4 regions of the Arthrobacter sp. NQ4 genome follow, and region 2 is predicted to be linked to each of the others. Evidence: riboswitches for the same ligand, from Rfam matches in the RefSeq annotation. Region 2 holds a riboswitch; each other region holds the start of a gene.
What was found. A riboswitch is a leader RNA that binds a small molecule or an ion and turns the genes downstream of it on or off. The one in region 2 is predicted to bind S-adenosylmethionine.
Positions count from the first base shown of each region.

Region 1 (4,595 bases), on a different contig from region 2:
CGTCAGGTCCACCACCCGGCCGAAGTCCTCCTTGGCCTTGGGCCCGTACACCATGCCCACCACCAGGCCGGAGAACAGGACGAACAGCTCCGCGCCTGACACGAAGCCCACCGCCTCCTGGGTGAGCAGCTGGAACAGTGAGGCCATGCCCAGGTGGTTGACCACCACAAAGACAATGGCCAGTCCGCGCAGCAGGTCCACCCGCGAATCCCTGGTGGAAGGGTCCTGGTAGCTCCAGGACGTGGCGGTGTTGATCCGGCGGGGAACCTGCCACAGGGCCACCAGGAGGATGACCATGGCGGCACCAACGGTCCAGGGGGCGGCGCCGGAAAGCGTGTTGGCCCGCACGTAGGTGCCTGTGGACGCCACATCCGTGACAGGGCCGGTGACCATCGGCGATGCCTTCAGCCTGTCCAGGGCGGCCTTGGCAATATCCGGGCTTCCCGTGAGCAGCCAGCTGATGCTTGCCACGCCGGTATCCCGCGTGCTGGTCCGTTCGTCCCACACCACGGCGGCCGTCCCGGCGAAAGCGGGTGACGTGGCAGTGGCCACCACCTGGTCCCACCAGCCCGTCTTGATGTCCGCCTCGGGCGCCCCACCGGACGCAGGGCTGTAGAAGGCCGAAGTCTGGAGGAGGAAAGGCTTTTTGCGTCCCTCCACGTAGGTGCCGTAGAAGTTTTCGCCGCCGGAGGCCGTCAGCATCTCCTGGAGTTCGCCCGGACGCGGCGTCGTGTTGACGGCGGCCCCGCCGGCAGTGTCGTCGTGATAGGCGGTCAGGCCCACCCAGTCCACGGCGTCATCGCCCGGGTAGTAGGGGGCATAGGCGCTGTCGCTTCCGTTCCAGGTCCCGTCCCCGTTCGTATCCAGGAGGGAAAACCCGTCGCTTCCCGGCTCCGGGGCATTCCGGTTCCGTTCAAAGGGGTAGTCCTTGCCCAGGTAAGGCGCCCACACCATGGCGGCCCGGCCGCCGTCGTCCTTCTTGAAGGCTGCCGCCACGGCCTGGAAAGCCTGCCGGTACGTGGCCGGCTGCTGGCCCCAGGCCACCCAGCTGGCATTCATATCGGGGGCGAACCGGACCAGCAGTTGGCCCTTGAACCCCGATGTCAGGTCGCGGACCTGGGCTGCGAACGCTTCCGCCTCCGCGGGGCCGAGCTGGTCCAGGGGCACCGACGGCTTCACCGTGAGCAGGGCGTGGGCGCCTTTGGCTGCAGTTTGCTGCAGGAAGCCGTCGATGTCATTCCGCTCCGATTCGCGGTACGGAATGGTGATGTCGTGGCCGAAGACGGCGGGGCCGGCGCCCAGCCTGTCGCTGAAGCCCGCGGCCGTATCCTCACCCCACTCGAGGACCGCCCCCAGCCACGGCTTGCCCTTGTCCGGTGGAGCAGGCGCCGCGTGTGCCGGGCCTGCCGGGACCACCAGGGCCAGTAGGACGATGAACACCGCGGCGAAAAAGGCTGCGATGGAACGCGGACGGTTCCGCGGGATGGCGGCGTGGTGGTGCGATACGTGTGCCCGCATGCTGACAAGGACCCCCCGGTACTCATTGCTCTGGATACGGGGCGGCGCCCCCGGTAAGAACTTTATCGGCCCATGGGCATAACCCGTGCCGTGACGCGGACGGCTCAATTACGGAACATGACGACGGCGGCGATGCGGCCGGGCGCGGCAGGTGTTACGTTTTTGGGGAGTAATGAGTACCGGCGCCAAGCCCTGACTTGCCGGTCGGCAACCCTCCCTTTCGCGGCGGGGTGCCTCAGGTGAATACTCGGCATATCGACCGATTCGAGCTGCAAGCGTGAGAGAAGGAGATCCGTCGTGTCCGACGCACCCGCCCCTGACGAAAGACTGTCCTACCGCCTGATTACGGGCGCGGACAACCGTGAATTCTGTGAGCGGATCTCCGCTGCACTCGCCGATGGCTACGTCCTGCACGGCAGCCCGGCGGCAACCTTCAACGGCACCACCGTCATCGTGGCGCAGGCAATCGTCCTTCCGGCCGCGATCGCTTCCGCCGACGCCGCCGTGGCCACCGCCGTGGACCAGCTCGATGCCGAATTTGAGGGCGAGTTCGACGGCGAGGGCCACGCATGAGCTACGCGGGAGACCTGACGCCGCAGGAAGCCTGGGCCAAGCTGGAGCAGGGCGCCATCCTGGTGGATGTCCGCACCGAGGGCGAATGGGCCCACATCGGCATCCCGGACACCAAGGCCACGGACAACGATCCCCTGTTCATCCAGTGGACCTTCCCCGGCGGCATCCCCAACCCGGACTTCGTCAAGGACCTCCAGGAGCAGGCGCCGGAGGATCCCCACGCGGAACTGCTGTTCCTGTGCCGGTCCGGCCAGCGGTCCATCGCGGCCGCGACTGCCGCCACCCAGGCCGGCTTCACCGCCTACAGCGTGCTGGAGGGCTTCGAAGGCGAGCCCGACCGCTACGGCGAGCGGACCGTCAATGGCTGGAAGAACCGCGGCCTCCCCACCAACCTCGGAAAGAACTAAGTGACCTTCAACCCAGACGCCCCCGGCTGGAACCCCGACACCCAGGCAGTCCGCGGAGGCCTGGACCGCTCCAACTTCCAGGAAACGTCCGAGGCCATCTTCCTGAATTCAGGGTTCGTCTACGAGTCCGCCGCGGCAGCTGAACGGGCCTTCACCGGCGAGGACGAGCGCTTTGTCTACTCCCGCTACGGCAACCCGTCCGTGGCCACCTTCCAGGAACGGCTCAGGCTGCTCGAAGGCACCGAAGCATGCTTCGCGACGGCGTCGGGCATGTCCGCCGTGTTCACCTCGCTGGGTGCCCTGCTGGCTGCGGGGGACCGGGTGGTGGCCGCCCGGTCACTGTTTGGTTCGTGCTTTGTGATCCTGAACGAGATCCTGCCCCGTTGGGGTGTGGAGACGGTCTTCGTGGACGGCCCGGACCTTGACCAGTGGCGCGAAGCCCTGTCCAAGCCCACCACCGCCGTCTTCTTCGAGTCCCCGTCGAACCCCATGCAGGAGATCGTGGACATCGCCGCCGTCAGCGAACTGGCCCATGCGGCCGGGGCCACCGTGGTGGCGGACAACGTGTTCGCCACTCCCCTGCTGCAGCGCTGCGGGGACCTCGGCGCCGACGTCATCGTCTACTCCGGCACCAAGCACATCGACGGGCAGGGCCGGGTGATGGGCGGTGCCATCCTGGGCACCAAGGAATTCATCGACGGACCGGTGAAGCAGCTGATGCGCCACACCGGCCCCGCGCTTTCCGCTTTCAACGCCTGGGTCCTGACCAAGGGCCTGGAGACCATGGGCCTGCGCGTCAACCACTCCTCGGCGACCGCACTCCGGCTCGCAGAATGGCTGGAGGAACAGCCGGCGGTGAGCTGGGTGAAGTACCCGCTCCTGAAGTCGCACCCGCAGTACGGGCTGGCGGCAAAGCAGATGAGTGCAGGTGGCACGGTCCTTACCTTCGAGCTCGCTCCTTCCGGCGGACGCACGGGCAAGGAAGCGGCGTTCGCACTGCTGGACGGGCTGCGGATCATCGATATCTCCAACAACCTCGGTGACGCAAAGTCCCTGATCACGCACCCCGCCACCACTACCCACCGCGCCATGGGCCCGGAGGGGCGGGCCGCCATCGGCCTGAGCGACGGCGTGGTCCGGCTCTCGGTGGGGCTCGAGGACCCGGAAGACCTCCTCCGCGACCTGGAACAGGCGCTGAAGCAGATCTAGCGGGGGCGGGACCAGGTCCGCCTGGCCAAATACATATGTCAGTGCCTCGTTGGATGATGTCGGTATGGGAACCAGCGGTGGTGTCGGGGTGGTGCTGGCGTCGATCGATGCCTCTGTTGCCGCCCTTGATTCGCTGAACCGTCAGGACTCTTTCCTTGCTGCCGCGGCGGCTGCTGGTGCCGGTGTGGATGTGTTGCAGCGGCGGTATGGGATCCGGCTGGAACGGCTGGAACTTATGGCTCGGCTGGAGGCGCAGCTCGCTGCGATGCAGGCACGGGCCGCTGCTGAGGCAGTGGAGTTCCAGCGCGCCCTGACCCCAGCGGACGCCTCGATCCAGGACCGCACTTACGCGGACATGTCGGTGGTGGAGGAAATCGCCGGGGTGGTGACCATCAGCTCCGCGGCAGCGGGCGCTTTGGTGGACCAGTCACGGCGGATCTGCTCCCTGCCGCACGCCATGAACGCCCTGGCCGCGGGCGCGATGTCCTGGCAGCACGCCCGGATTGTCGCCGACGAAACCGAGGGCCTCACCACTGACGGCGCGGCGTCGCTGGTGGCGCATTTCTTCGACCCGGCCGCACCCCAGCCCGCCCGCGGCGCGGCCCCCGGTGACCTCGTACCGTCACGGTTCCGAGCCAAGGTCCGCGGGTGGCGGGAACGCCATCACCCGGAATCGATCGAGAAGCGCCATGTAAAAGGGGTAGCTGACCGGCGGATGGAATACACCCCCGAGCGGGACGGTATGGCCTGGGTCTCGCTCTACCTCCCCGGGGACACCGCCTGCGCCATCTGGAACCGCACCACCGCCACCGCCCGCGGACTCCAAGGTCCCACCGAAGAGCGCACCCTCACCCAGCTCCGCCCCGACATCGCCGCCTCCCTGCTCCT
Region 1 is NZ_JARETC010000004.1:83,734-88,328, reverse strand. It holds gene opgC (OpgC domain-containing protein) at 1-1,518, opposite strand, end outside; SAM riboswitch class IV at 1,687-1,802, shown strand; gene PUN51_RS08935 (DUF1737 domain-containing protein) at 1,816-2,091, shown strand; gene PUN51_RS08930 (rhodanese-like domain-containing protein) at 2,088-2,498, shown strand; gene PUN51_RS08925 (O-succinylhomoserine sulfhydrylase) at 2,499-3,707, shown strand; gene PUN51_RS08920 (HNH endonuclease signature motif containing protein) at 3,772-4,595, shown strand, end outside.
Region 1: linked by a shared signal. The riboswitch ahead of PUN51_RS08935 (DUF1737 domain-containing protein) and the one ahead of PUN51_RS07300 (bifunctional o-acetylhomoserine/o-acetylserine sulfhydrylase) in region 2 are both predicted to bind S-adenosylmethionine.

Region 2 (4,595 bases):
GTTGTAGTGCCTGCCTGTGGGTGAGGTCCAGCCGGGTGGTTCATTCTTGTTGGCCGGATCTGGCGTCCATCTGGTGTGGTGTTTGAGCCGGTGGTGTTTGGGGCAGAGTTGGGCCAGGTTGCTGACGTTGGTGGTGCCGCCGTGTTGCCACGCTTGTAGGTGGTCGGTTTCGTTGTCGGGGGTGCGGTTGGTGCAGCCGGGGAATGTGCATTTGGTGTCGCGCATCCTGATCCAGCGTTTGATGGCCTCGGTGAGCCGGTAGTTTTTCCGGCCGATCTCCAGTGGTGCCCCGTCGCGGGGGTCGATCAGGACCCGGTAGAACGATTCCGCCCCGTCGGCGACAAGTTTCCGTGCCATGGACGCCGGGATTGGTCCGAAGCCGTCCAGTAAGGCGGGTTCGTCGGTGGCTCCGAGGAGGGCGAACACGGGCACGGTGACCAGGACATCGGCCCGCGGCGCAGGGACCTTCCCGACCCCGGTGACACCCTCCGTGCCCTGAATGCCGAGGCCGGGACCGTCTTCCTCGGCGTGGCCGGCGCCGAGGAGCAGCGATGCTGCGATGTCGGGGCGGAGTTGGGTAAGGGTGCGGGGTTCGTCTGGTCCCTGGAGGCCGCGGGCGGTCGCGGTGGTCCGGTTCCAGATAGCGCACGCGGTGTCCCCGGGCAAGTAGAGGGAGATCCAGGCCATACCGTCCTTGTCCGGGGTGTATTCCATCCGCCGGTCAGCCACACCCTTTACATGGCGCTTCTCGATCGAGTCGGGGTGGTGGCGTTCCCGCCAACCACGCACCTTCGCCCGGAACCGGGACGGAACAAGCTCGCCGGGGGCCGCGCCGCGGGCGGGCTGGGGTGCAGCCGGGTCGAAGAAGTGCGCCACCAACGCCAGGGCGCCCTCGGTGGTGAGGCCTTCAGTCTCATCGGCGACAATCCGGGCGTGCTGCCAGGACATGTCCCCGGCGGACAGTGCATCGAACACCAGCGGCAGGGAGCAGATCCGGCGTGAGTGCTCCACCAAAGCGCCCGCGGCCGCCGAGCTGATGGTCAGCACCCCGGCGATCTCCTCCACCACCGACATGTCCGCGTAAGTGCGGTCCTGGACAGTGGCGTCCGGCGGCGTCATCGCCTGCTGGAAGGCAACGGCTTCGGCAGTATCCAGCGCCTTCATCGCGGCGAGCTGCGCCTCCAGCCGGGCCGCAACCTCCAGCCGTTCCAGCCGGATCTCATACCGCCGTTGAAGCACGTCAACACGGGAACCAATGCCGGCGCCGGCAGCCAGGGAAGTATCTTCGAAATCCAGCGCATCGATGGCAGCAACAGAGGCACGAACACCCTCCAAAACCACCTCAACACCACCGCTGATTCCCATGCCCACATCATCCAACGAGGCACTGACATCCAAAGTGTGCACGGTTCATGCTGGCGTCCTTCATAGCGGCGCAGGGGGCAGCTTCTTAAATTAATTCGGCCGCCATTGGGTGGTGACGCCGTTGTCACCACCCAATGGCGGCCGAAGTTTGCCCGGGCACAACCCGGGGACCTCCCCGAAGTGATCCGGGGAGGAACGGGGGAGGGTCAGATGGTGACGGCTCCGTTGGCGGTTTCAAAGGTGACCGAGAGGATGCCCGGGGTTCCGTGCGGGGCGACCCACTCCACCGCAACGTCCTCGAGCGGCTTCTCCACCGGCTCACCCAGCCACTCGGTGACGCGCGAGGCGGAACCGGCGATGGTCAGGCAGCTCATCTTGAGGTTGCTCTCGTACGCGTGGGACGGGTGGAGCGAGGGATCGCCCTCCCACTTGAGCATGTACGGCACCTGGGGATCGGCGATGAGGCCCAGGATGCCAATCTGCTTCCAGACCAGTTCGCGGCCGTCCGGGAACTTGCGGTTGCCGTTCACGGCGGCGCGGCCCAGGCGTTCCTCGAAGGGGGCGAGGTCGTCCACTTCGACGCACCAGCCCATCCAGCCGCCACCAGCAGCGGAGCGGGCACGTACTGCCTGTCCGAACGGTGCCTTGTCCGATGCCGGGTGGTCCAGGACCTCAACGACTTCGAGGTACTTGTGGCCGGCGAGCGGGATGATCATATTCCGGGTTCCGAAGCGGGGGTGTACGCCACCCTTCACTGCCTCAACGCCGAGGGCAGTTGCAATACGTTCGGTAGTGGCCGCGAGGCCATCGTGTTCACAGGCGTAAGAGACGTGATCCATGCGCATGCGAACATCTTGGCACTTTGTGATCAGGCTCTCAGCTAAGGGCACCCTTACTAGTATTTGTGGCGCCCGGCGCCCCCGTTATTCGGCCGAGACAGTGGCCGGAAGACCATGTTCGTCACAATGCTGTCCACGGCAACCGTCCGGTTCCTAGACTGGGCCCAGGTCATGAGTGCCAGCGCCAAGCCCCGGCTCGCTGGCCGGCAACCCTCCATCCGCGGTGGGGTGCCCCGGGTGAAGACCTGGCTCCCCGGCAACAGCCGGGAGCAAGCGCGGCCCGTACTGCCGGTGAGCATGCCGGGCCCATGTCAAAGGAGATTTGGATGTCCAACGGATGGTCCTTCGAAACCCGCCAGATCCACGCAGGCCAGGCGGCGGACAGCGCCACGGGGGCCCGCGCCCTGCCTATCTACCAGACCACGTCATTCGTGTTTCCCAGCGCTGAAAGCGCCGCCAACCGTTTTGCCCTGGCTGAACTTGCGCCCATCTATACCCGCATCGGCAATCCCACCCAGGATGCCGTCGAGCAACGGATTGCCAGCCTCGAAGGAGGCCTGGCCGCGCTGCTGCTGAGCTCCGGGCAGGCCGCCGAAACCTTCGCTGTCCTGAACATCGCCGAGGCAGGCGACCACATCGTGGCCAGCCCCAGCCTTTACGGCGGAACCTACAACCTGTTTGCGCACACGCTGAAGAAGTTCGGCATCTCGGTGACCTTCGTGGCCGATCCGGACAACCTGGACCAGTGGCGCGATGCCGTGCAGCCCAACACCAAGCTCTTCTTCGGTGAAGTGGTGTCCAACCCGCGCCAGGATGTCCTGGACATCGAAGGCATCTCCGAGGTGGCCCACCAGGCCGGCGTGCCCCTCATTGTGGACAACACCTTGTCCACGCCGTACCTGATCCGCCCACTGGAGTGGGGAGCGGACATTGTCCTGCACTCGGCCACCAAGTACCTGGGTGGCCACGGCTCGGCCATTGCCGGAGTCATCGTCGATTCCGGCAAGTTCGATTTCGGCAAGGATCCGGAACGGTTCCCCGGCTTCAACACCCCGGACCCCACCTACAACGGCCTGGTCTACGCCCGCGATCTCGGTGAAGGCGGCGCACTCGGCGCCAACCTCTCCTACATTCTCAAGGCCCGTGTGCAGTTGCTGCGCGACCTCGGCTCAGCCGTCTCGCCCTTCAACGCGTTCCTGATTTCCCAGGGCCTGGAGACGTTGAGCCTGCGGGTGGAGCGCCACGTTGCGAACGCCACGGAAGTGGCGCGTTGGCTGGAGGCAAGGGACGACGTCGAATCCGTCGCCTACGCGGGGCTGCCCTCCAGCCCCTGGTACGAGCGTGGCCGCAAGTACGGACCCAAGGGGACGGGCGCCGTCGTGGCCTTCAATCTGGCCGGCGGGGCAGAGGCGGGCAAGCGCTTCGTCGACGCCCTGGAGCTGCATTCCCACGTGGCCAATATCGGCGACGTCCGCTCCCTGGTCATCCACCCCGCGTCCACCACGCACAGCCAGCTCTCGCCGGAGCAGCAGGTTGTGGCCGGCGTGCACCCGGGCCTGGTCCGGCTTTCCGTTGGCCTGGAGCACATCGACGACATCCTGGCCGACCTGGAGGCAGGCTTCCGGGCAGCCAAGGGCGCCGACGCGTAGCCCCAAACGCGAGCGTCGCAGCATGTGCCGGCCGGCAAACCGGGAAGTCACAACCAGTCATACTCTTGGCCTGGAGTGGGGGGTGTTTCGTACACTCGAACCAGGTCATGAGTGCCAGTGACAGCCCCGGCTTGCTGGCCGGCAACCCTCCATCCGCGGTGGGGTGCCCCGGGTGAGGACCTGGCCTGCCGGTCAGACGACGGCAGGCAAGCGCGTAGAAGAGGTCTTGCCATGACGGTTACCGTCGCCCGAACCACCATCCCCGAACACGGAATCGTGCGTTACGCCTCCATCGGGGGTCTGGAACTCGAAGCCGGGGGATACCTCCCGGACGTCACCCTGGCCTACGAAACCTGGGGGACGCTCAATGCGGACGCCAGCAACGCCATCCTGATCGAGCATGCGCTGACCGGCAGCACCCACGTGACCCGCGGCGACACCGACGAAGAAGGTTGGTGGGAACAGCTGGCCGGCCCCGGCGCTCCCGTGGACACGGACCGCTTCTTCGTGGTGTCCATCAATATCGTTGGCGGCTGCTACGGATCCACCGGCCCGTCATCACCCGCGCCGGACGGAAATCCCTGGGGCTCCAGGTTTCCCCTCGTCACGCTGCGCGACAGTACGGTTGCCGAGGCAAGGCTCGCGGACCAGCTGGGCATCAAGAGCTGGTTCGCCGTCCTCGGCGGATCCATGGGGGGCGCCCGCGCCCTGGAATGGGCGGTGACGTACCCGGAAAGGGTGC
Region 2 is NZ_JARETC010000003.1:172,945-177,539, reverse strand. It holds gene PUN51_RS07310 (HNH endonuclease signature motif containing protein) at 1-1,365, opposite strand, end outside; gene PUN51_RS07305 (VOC family protein) at 1,572-2,210, opposite strand; SAM riboswitch class IV at 2,372-2,486, shown strand; gene PUN51_RS07300 (bifunctional o-acetylhomoserine/o-acetylserine sulfhydrylase) at 2,531-3,853, shown strand; SAM riboswitch class IV at 3,957-4,072, shown strand; gene metX (homoserine O-acetyltransferase MetX) at 4,085-4,595, shown strand, end outside.

Region 3 (4,595 bases), on a different contig from region 2:
CTCCGCGCCCATCTCGACGGCAAGGTCACCGTGATGCTGGGGCACTCCGGCGTGGGCAAGTCCACCATGGTGAATGCGCTGACCGGCGCCGAGCGGGCCACCGGCGGAGTGAACGCGGTCACGGGGCGCGGCCGCCACACGTCGTCGTCGGCCTTGGCCCTGCGCCTGGCGGACGCGCCGGCCGGCAGCTGGATCATTGACACCCCCGGTATCCGTTCCTTCGGACTGGCACACGTGGACCCGGACCGGATCCTGCGCTCCTTCCCCGACCTGTCCCCCGGCATCGAAAACTGTGAACGCGGGTGCAAGCACACTGCAAACGCGGTGAACTGCGGCCTCGACGACTGGGTGGCAGGCGGACACGCAGGTCCCACCGGCCCGGCACGCCTGGCATCGCTCCGGCGGCTGCTCGGCACGGACCCGCGCATGGACGCACAGGAAACCAAAGAGCTCGGCAGCGTCAACTGACGCGTTCTCCCGGCAGAAGCGTCCACAGACGGTAGTTTGTAACCATGATCCAACCCGCTTCGAGCTACAACGATGACCTGCGCCTGGCCCATGTCCTGGCCGACTCCGTGGATGACCAGACCATGAGCCGCTTCAAGGCCCTGGACCTCCACGTTGAGACCAAGCCGGACCTGACGCCCGTCACCGACGCCGACAAGGCAGCGGAGGAAGCCATCCGCGGCCAGCTCTCGCGCTCCCGGCCCCGCGATGCCGTCCTGGGTGAGGAGTTCGGCAGCACCGGGCACGGTTCACGGCGCTGGATCATCGATCCCATTGACGGGACCAAGAACTTTGTCCGGGGCGTCCCGGTCTGGGCCACGCTGATCGCCCTGGTGGATGAAGGCGAGCCTGTGGTGGGCGTGGTCAGCGCCCCGGCCCTCGGCAAGCGCTGGTGGGCGGCAAAGGGCATGGGCGCGTACATGGGCCGGTCCCTGGCAGCTGCCACCCGGCTGCGCGTCTCCGACGTGTCCAGCCTCTCCGACGCCTCCCTCTCCTACTCCAGCCTGAGCGGCTGGAAGGAACGCGGCAACCTCGACGAGTTCCTCGGGCTGACCGAAGACGTCTGGCGGACCCGGGCCTACGGCGATTTCTGGTCGTACTGCATGGTGGCAGAGGGCTCGGTGGACATTGCCTGCGAACCGGAGCTCAACCTCTACGACATGGCTGCGCTGGTGCCGATCGTGGTTGAGGCGGGCGGCCGGTTCACTTCCCTCGAAGGCGAGGACGGACCGTTCGGCGGGAACGCGCTGGCCACCAACTCGATCCTGCACTCAGAGGTGCTGCACCGCCTCAACCCGTACCTGGACGACCTGCTGTAACTGCCACGGTTTGGCCCCCTTAGGCGAATATTGCGACGCCGGACACCTCCAGACGGGGGTGTCCGGCGTCGTTTATTCGATATTGCGTAACAAAGCCCTTAACAATTGCCGCGGCTTCAATCCTGGCCGCCCCATGTCCTACGCTTTTATGCAGGTCACGAGTGCCAGCGCAAAACCCCGGTTTGCTGGCCGGCAACCCTCCATTCGCGGCGGGGTGCCCCGGGTGACGACCAGGCCGGTCCGGAGTGGATGCGGCAAGCGCGGATTCCCTATGCCGGAGTCCTGTATTCAAGTGAGGTCTCTGTGACAACTGCCACCGTCTCCCCCCAGCCCGCCATTGCCGAATCCGGCGCTCCCGGAGATCGCCACGCCGTTGCCGGCCGTCCCCTTGCTGCCGTCACCGGCGCGGAAATCCAGGCACCACTGATTTCCGGCGGCCACATCCGGTACGCGAACCTTGACTACGGCGCATCCGCTCCGGCGCTCTCCGTGGTCTCCGCCTACCTGAACGAGATCCTGCCGTACTACGCGAGCGTCCACCGCGGGGCCGGCTACGCGTCCCAGATCAGCACGTCCGTTTACGAGAACGCCCGCAGCATCGTCCGGGACTTCGTGGGCGGCCGGCCGGATGATTCGGTCATCTTCACCCGCAACACCACCGATTCGCTGAACCTCCTGGCCGGCTGCCTGCCTGCTACCGACGGCCGGCATGACGGCGAGGTCCTCTACCTGGACATCGAACACCATGCCAACCTCCTGCCGTGGCAGGGCGTTCCGCACCGCAGCATCGTTGCCGCCGACACCATCACCGGCACCCTGGACGCCGTCCGGACCGAGCTGGAGCAGGGCGGCGTCAGCCTGCTGGCCGTCACCGGCGCCTCCAACGTCACCGGCGAGATTCTTCCCATCCGGGCCCTGGCCGCGCTGGCCCACCAGCACGGCGCCCGGATCGTGGTGGACGCGGCCCAGCTCGCGCCGCACCGCAGGGTGGACATCAGCGCGGACGACGTCGACTACCTCGCCTTTTCCGGCCATAAGCTGTACGCGCCGTTCGGCGCGGGTGTCCTGGTGGGACGTCCCGACTGGCTGGACACCGGTGTCCCGCACCTCGCCGGCGGCGGGGCGGTCAAGGAAGCACGGCTCGACGGCGTCAGCTGGGCCACGGGCCCGGCCCGCCACGAGGGGGGCTCGCCGAACGTCCTCGGCGCCGCCACCCTGGCCCGCGCCACCCAGGTCATCGCCGAACTCGACCAGGACCGGTGGCACGCCCACGAATCCGCCATCCGTTCCTTCCTGGTGGAGGGCCTGCAGGACATCGACGGCGTCACCGTCCACCAGATCTTCAAGGACACCAACCCGGAAACGGACACCATCGGCGTGGTCAACTTCTCGGTCGAGGGCTACGACGCAGGGCTGGTGGCCGCCTACCTTTCCGCAGAGCACGGGGTGGGCCTGCGCGACGGCCGCTTCTGCGCCCATCCCCTGCTGAAGCGCCTGGGCCTGCCGTCCGGCTCCCTCCGGGCAAGTTTCGGCGTGGGTTCGCGGCTGGAAGACGCCGAACGCCTCCTCGCCGGCATCCGGACGCTGCGCAGCAACGGACTGGGATGGGATTACGTGGTGGATGCGGGCCGCTGGGTGCCCGCCAATGATTTCCGCACCTACCCGCACTGGGCGCCCAATACCCCCGGGACGGCCGGAGCAGCCCCCTGCCTGGACGACTAGGCGGCGGGGCGGCGGCTGCCTGCTGATGCCGGGCATGCGGTAAATTCGAAGGACATCCGCAAGCAGCACCAGAAGGAGGCCACGCGTGGTTCGGGGTGGCCCCAGGCTTGATCACGGCCGGCGCACGGAGCTCGGGCAGAGCTTCCAGGACGGCGGCCGCCACTACCAGCGGGTCCGTCCCGGCTATCCTGCGGAATCTGCACGGTGGCTGGTACCGGCCGGAGCCCATGACGCCCTGGACGTCGGCGCCGGTACGGGAAAGTTCACCGCATTGCTGCTGGCCATGGGGCTGGACGTCACCGCCGTCGACCCCTCTGCGGACATGCTCGCCCAGCTGAAGGCCCACTGCCCCGCCGCCACGGCTGCGCCGGGGACTGCCGAGGCGACAGGCCTTCCCGACGCTGCCTTCGACGTCGTGACCGTTGCCCAGGCGTGGCACTGGTGCGACCCCCTGGCGGCAAGCACCGAGCTGGCGCGCGTCCTGCGCCCGCACGGAACACTTGGCCTGGTTTGGAACCAGCTGGACACCTCCGTCCCCTGGGTGCACCGGCTCTCCCGGATCATGCACGCCGGCGATGTGTACCGGCCCGGCCACAAGCCCGTCGTCGGGCCAGAATTCCACCGGCTCGAAGGTCACGTCACCCACTGGCAGGACAGGGTGACCACCGGGCACTTGATGGAGCTCACCAAGTCGCGCAGCTACTACCTTCGGGCCGGTGAGGCGACGCGGGCAAAAGTTCTGGCCAACCTGGACTGGTACCTGCACGAGCACCTGGCCCATGCCCCCGGCCAGGAACTTGACCTTCCCTACCTCACCCTGGCCTGGCGCGCCACCAAGGCATGACGCACGCGGTCTGCGGCGGGGTGGCCGAAGCGGCGCACTCTGCCGCACCGGCCAAACCGGTAGGCTTGGGCATGTGAAGACCAGCGCGCCCTCCTCCTCGATCGAGGACTACGTCAAGGTCATCTACTCATTCACCGAATGGCAGGACAAGCCCATCACGTCCTCCCAGCTGGCACAGCGGCTGGGAGTGGCAAATTCCTCGGTCTCGGAAATGGTCCGGAAGCTGAAGGACCAGGGCCTGGTGGACCACAAGCCCTACAGCGCCGTCACGCTGACCGAGGCCGGCCTGCGCCTGGCCCTGTCCATGGTCCGGCGCCACCGGCTCATCGAGACCTACCTCGTCCAGCGGCTCGGCTACAGCTGGGACGAGGTCCACGATGAAGCTGAACAGCTGGAGCATGCAGTGTCGGATACGTTCATCGAGCGCGTTGCCGCCAAGCTCGGGGACCCTAAGCGGGACCCGCACGGCGACCCCATCCCCACCGCGGACGGCCAGGTCCTGATGCCGCGCGCCCACCTGCTCGCCGCGCTGGACCAGGGACACAGCGGCAAGATCACCAGGATCAGCGATGACAACCCCGAGCTCCTGCGGTACCTCGCCGCCCAGGACATCGACCTCGACGCCGAAGTCGAGGTGATGGGACGGCGGCCGTTTGGCGGCGCGCTGATGGTCCGGATCGCCGGTTCGGGCGGCACCCGCGACT
Region 3 is NZ_JARETC010000007.1:10,946-15,540, reverse strand. It holds gene rsgA (ribosome small subunit-dependent GTPase A) at 1-468, shown strand, start outside; gene hisN (histidinol-phosphatase) at 513-1,325, shown strand; SAM riboswitch class IV at 1,479-1,592, shown strand; gene PUN51_RS12960 (aminotransferase class V-fold PLP-dependent enzyme) at 1,629-3,047, shown strand; gene PUN51_RS12955 (class I SAM-dependent methyltransferase) at 3,133-3,891, shown strand; gene PUN51_RS12950 (metal-dependent transcriptional regulator) at 3,965-4,595, shown strand, end outside.
Region 3: linked by a shared signal. The riboswitch ahead of PUN51_RS12960 (aminotransferase class V-fold PLP-dependent enzyme) and the one ahead of PUN51_RS07300 (bifunctional o-acetylhomoserine/o-acetylserine sulfhydrylase) in region 2 are both predicted to bind S-adenosylmethionine.

Region 4 (4,595 bases), on a different contig from region 2:
GCCTGGCAGCCCGCGTGGTGGAAGCCACCAAGCAGCTCGGTTCGGCCGGAAAGACCTTCTAGATGTCGGACGAGTTCCGCCGGAACCTGATGGGGCCGGAGCCCACGCTCCTGCCTGCCGAAACCGAGGTGCACGGGCAGTTGGAGGCCGGCCACGAGGCATTGGACCTGGTGGCCAAGCACCCCACGTCCTCGCTGCTCTGGGCTGTGCTCGCCGAAGAAGCATGGGCGGAGGGCCGGATCATCGATTCCTACGCCTACTCCCGCGTCGGCTACCACCGCGGCCTGGACTCGCTGCGCCGCAACGGCTGGCGCGGCGTCGGGCCCATCCCGTGGGAGCACGAGCCCAACCGCGGATTCCTGCGGGCCCTCTATTCCCTGGGCAGGGCTTCCTCCGCCATCGGCGAGGCTGACGAGCCGGAGCGGATCGAAAAGTTCCTCAACGACTCGGACCCCACGGCGAAGGCAGCGATCGAGGGCAAGTTTTAGTCCTTTGCGCTTAAACACCGACGGCGGGGGGTTCCCTTTCCTGGAAAGTTAACCACCCGCCGTCGGTCGCTTAAGGCTTGGCGATGCCGGTGCGTGCCATGGCGTCGGCGTAGGCCGCGCGCATGTCCTCGAGGTACTCCTCCTGGCGAGCGGGGGAACCGGCGAAGGCGCGGCCGCTCAGGGAGCGCACCTTGTAGGTCTTCAGGCCACGGCGCCACAGCAGCGGAACTTCGGTCTTCAGGAGTGCGTTGGCCAACCGGTTGGCTTCGGTTCCGTGCGCCACGATGACGGAGGCACGGGGCACCAGGGCCAGGAACTTCAGCAGCGGCTTCAGGCCTGCCTGGATCTGGTCGGGAGTGAACTTGCCGTTGGGCTCACCGGGAACGTGCCAGGGGTGGACGTTCCACGGCATCACGAACTCGGGGCGCAGGCCCAGCTTCCACTGCAGTCCCAGCATGCGGGTCGCGGCGTCCTGGTCCCCGGCCGTGATGAACCCGGACGGGTCCGCCTCGCCAATGTTGGAGAACAGGCTGATGATGCGGCATTCCTCCACGTCGTGCATGGGATCCACATAAGGGACCACGGTTCCGGGCTTGGTCTCCCGCAGGGAATCGCAGAGCTCGTTAACGGCAGCAACGCTGGGGTCGTAGCGGCGGCTCATGAGCTGTTCGTGGAATGTTTCGGGTGCCAGGGCTGTCATGAAGTGCTGGTTCTCCTGCGGGGATTGGCGTTGCTGCCGCCACGGAAACGGGCACGCGGGGGCGCGACACATCAGCGGCGGTTGATTGGGGTGGGCCGATTCCTGGTCGGCCTTACCCAGTTTAGCAAGCCCCGGGAAACGAAACGCCGGTCCCGTGCACCTGACTCAGCCAGGGCACGGAACCGGCGGGTTCCCGCGTCGCCTCTTGCAGCTACCAGAGGCGGCTGGTGGCCCGGCGGGCGCCCTCGCCGAGGGCCTCCAGCTTGGCGAAGGCGATCTGCGGGTGGACCCGGCCGCCCAGGCCGCAGTCGGTGGAGGCGATGACATTCTCACGGCCCACGACGTCGGCAAAGCGGACAATGCGGTCTGCCACCAAGTCCGGGTGTTCCACCACGTTGGTGGCGTGCGAGACGATGCCCGGGATGATCACCTTGCCCTCGGGGAGCTTGGTGTCCTCCCATACCCGCCATTCGTGTTCGTGGCGGACGTTGGCGGCCTCGAAGGAGTAGGCGCCGGCGTTCACCTGCAGCACCGATCCGATGATGTCGGCGAAGGGGATGTCGGTGGTGTGCGGACCGTGCCAGGAACCCCAGCAGACGTGCAGCCGGATCTGTTCCTGGGGCAGGTCGCGGAGGGCCCAGTTGGTGGCCTCGACGCGCAGCTGGATGAACTTCAGGTAGTCCTCCAGGCTGGGCTCGGGATTGATCTGGTCCCAGCTCTCGGCCAGGGACGGATCATCGAGCTGCACGGTGAGGCCGGCATCGATGATCGCCTTGTATTCCTCCCGCATGGCATCGGCGCAGGCGTAGACAAGTTCCTCATCAGACTTGTAGTACTCGTTGGCCACGCGGGCGCAGGAGCCGGGAGAGAGGGACGCTACGAAGCCGTCCGACAACCCGGCCGCTGCGAGGCCGGTCTTCAGGTTCCTGATGTCCGATGCCACCAGGTCCTGGCCCGTGTAGGTCAGGGGTCCGGCGATCTTGGGCTGGGTCACGCTCTTGCGGTGGGACAGGATGCCCGAGGAGGGGTCGTTGTAGGCCTCGTTGAACGCCTGCCGGTCGCGCCGGTCAGGGAATGAGGTCAGGACAATGTTGCCGGGCGAGGAGCGGTGCACCTGGGCATCGGCCCAGCGGTCCACGTTGGTTGGCTCCAGGCCGCCCAGCCGTGCAAAGGAGTAGTTCCACCAGGCACCGTAGTCCACGGAGCTGGACATCGTGTGCCCGTATTCGCCGTCGTTGGGGATATCGATGCCGAGGTCCTTCTGCCGCTGGACCACCTCCACCACGGAGGCCTCCAGAAGTTCCAGGAATTCAGGGGTGACGCCGTCGGTTTCCTTGGCGGCGTTGGCCGCGATGAGTTCCGGGGTGCGGGGCAAGGATCCCGCGTGGGTGACGCGGATGTGGTCGGTGTTCAGGGACATGCTGGAATCTTCCTTTCCATCGGTCCTGGCAGTAGCACCTTCGGCCGGCAGGAATCCTGCTGGACCGTGGTTGCTGCGGCGTCATCGAGCCAGGTCTCTCGGCCGCTCCGGATGGTTCACTCTCACATAAATCCAGATGCCTGCCCCGGGGCAAGTCTGCTCCGCTTTATGTCGCGACGGGCTGCCCGGCGGCTTTCCTGCCGTTTCCCAGCGGGCAGCAGCATACTTACAGCTTTTGTTCAGGTTATTGACAGGTTTCGTTAAGCTTGGTTGGCTGAGGTCACATGCCGCCGCCGCGACGAAGCTGGCTAACGGCACCCCGATGCACTCGAAAGAGGTAACGCACTGTGAAGAAACCCCTGGCAAATTTCAGGACCCTCGCCGTCTCCGGAGCCCTGGCGCTGGCCGTCGTAGCAGGACCTGCCCCGCTGGCACACGCTGTGGGCGAAGGCCCCACCTACGACGGCAACGGCCAGATCACCACGTCCAAGCTCGCCACGTACGAACAGATGGTCTCGTTCCTGAAGGACCAGGATGCCCGCCAGCCGGCAATGGAGCTGGAGGTCATCGGGCAGACGGTCAAGGGGCGCGACATCCACTTGGTCAAGTACATTTCGGACCCCGCCAAGCCCACCATCCTGTACCTGACCCAGCAGCACGGCAACGAGCAGCTCACCACCGAGGGCGCCATGGAGTTCATCAAGCACCTGGGGACCGGCAAATCCGCGGACATCCTCAAAGGCGTGAACATCCTGGTGGTGCCCATGCTCAATGCGGACGGCGCCATGGGCGACGTGAACTTCTCCCTGGACAATTACCTCGCAAAGGGGGACCGGCACCTCACCCGCTACAACGCCGAGGGTGTGGACCTGAACCGCGACCACGTGGCCAAGGTCCAGCCGGAGACCCAGGCGCTGCACAACAACGTCATGCGCAAATACCGGATCGACTACATGATCGACCTGCACCACCAGGGCACCCGGGCGGAGCGTGACGGCAAGCTGGTATCCGGCTCCATCCTGTACCCCACCACCCCCAACGCCGACCCCGCCGTCGTCGAAAAATCCAAGCAGCTCGGCGCGGTGGTCTTCAACAACGTCGACTCCACCGGCTGGGGACACCTGGGCAAGTACCAGGGCGGCAGTGCCGAAACCATCAGCCGCAACGGCATCTCCGTGGAGTACGGCATCGCCACCCTGCTCTTCGAGATGCGCGGCATGTCGGACCACTATTTGGACGGCTATGCACTCGGACAGCGCAGCAACGGCTACCTGATCAAGCAGACCGTCACCACGCTGACCTCCACGGCCGCGGCCATCGCGGACGGGTCCATTGCCGACGCCGACACCTCCTTCTGGAACACGCTCGCCGAACAGACGTCCCGGCCCGCCGGGGAGGCGGAGGACGAATAGGCGGCACCGGCCGCCGCGGCCTTTTGGCAGAAAGGACCGCGGCGGGCCACAACAGTGGACAAAGTGCCCCATCGGCTAAACTTGGGTGGTAAGAGCCCCGGAACTCTTGCTTCGCTGCGCCGTGCTGCGGCTGTGCGAAGGCCGGTATGTTCGGGGCATTCTCATGAACGGCGCTGCATGGGCCCGCCACCTGGTGGCCGGCCCGGGCAGTCCGAACGAATGGGGGAGGATCCCATGCCAGCAATTGTGATCGTAGGAGCCCAGTGGGGCGACGAAGGAAAAGGCAAGGCCACCGACCTGCTGGGCGGCCGTGTTGACTACGTCGTCAAGCCCAACGGCGGCAACAACGCCGGGCACACCGTCGTCGTAGGCGGTGAAAAGTACGAACTCAAGCTGCTGCCGGCAGGCATTCTCAGCCCCAACGCCGTTCCCATCATCGGCAACGGCTGCGTGGTGAACCTGGAGGCCCTCTTCCAGGAAATCGACGGACTCCAGGCGCGCGGCGCCGACACCTCAAAACTGCGGGTCTCCGCCAACGCCCACCTGGTGGCCCCGTACCACCAGGTGCTGGACAA
Region 4 is NZ_JARETC010000005.1:231,645-236,239, reverse strand. It holds gene fbaA (class II fructose-bisphosphate aldolase) at 1-62, shown strand, start outside; gene PUN51_RS11475 (DUF3151 domain-containing protein) at 63-488, shown strand; gene PUN51_RS11470 (uracil-DNA glycosylase) at 559-1,188, opposite strand; gene PUN51_RS11465 (cobalamin-independent methionine synthase II family protein) at 1,400-2,608, opposite strand; SAM riboswitch class I at 2,622-2,726, opposite strand; gene PUN51_RS11460 (M14 family zinc carboxypeptidase) at 2,956-4,020, shown strand; gene PUN51_RS11455 (adenylosuccinate synthase) at 4,255-4,595, shown strand, end outside.
Region 4: linked by a shared signal. The riboswitch ahead of PUN51_RS11465 (cobalamin-independent methionine synthase II family protein) and the one ahead of PUN51_RS07300 (bifunctional o-acetylhomoserine/o-acetylserine sulfhydrylase) in region 2 are both predicted to bind S-adenosylmethionine.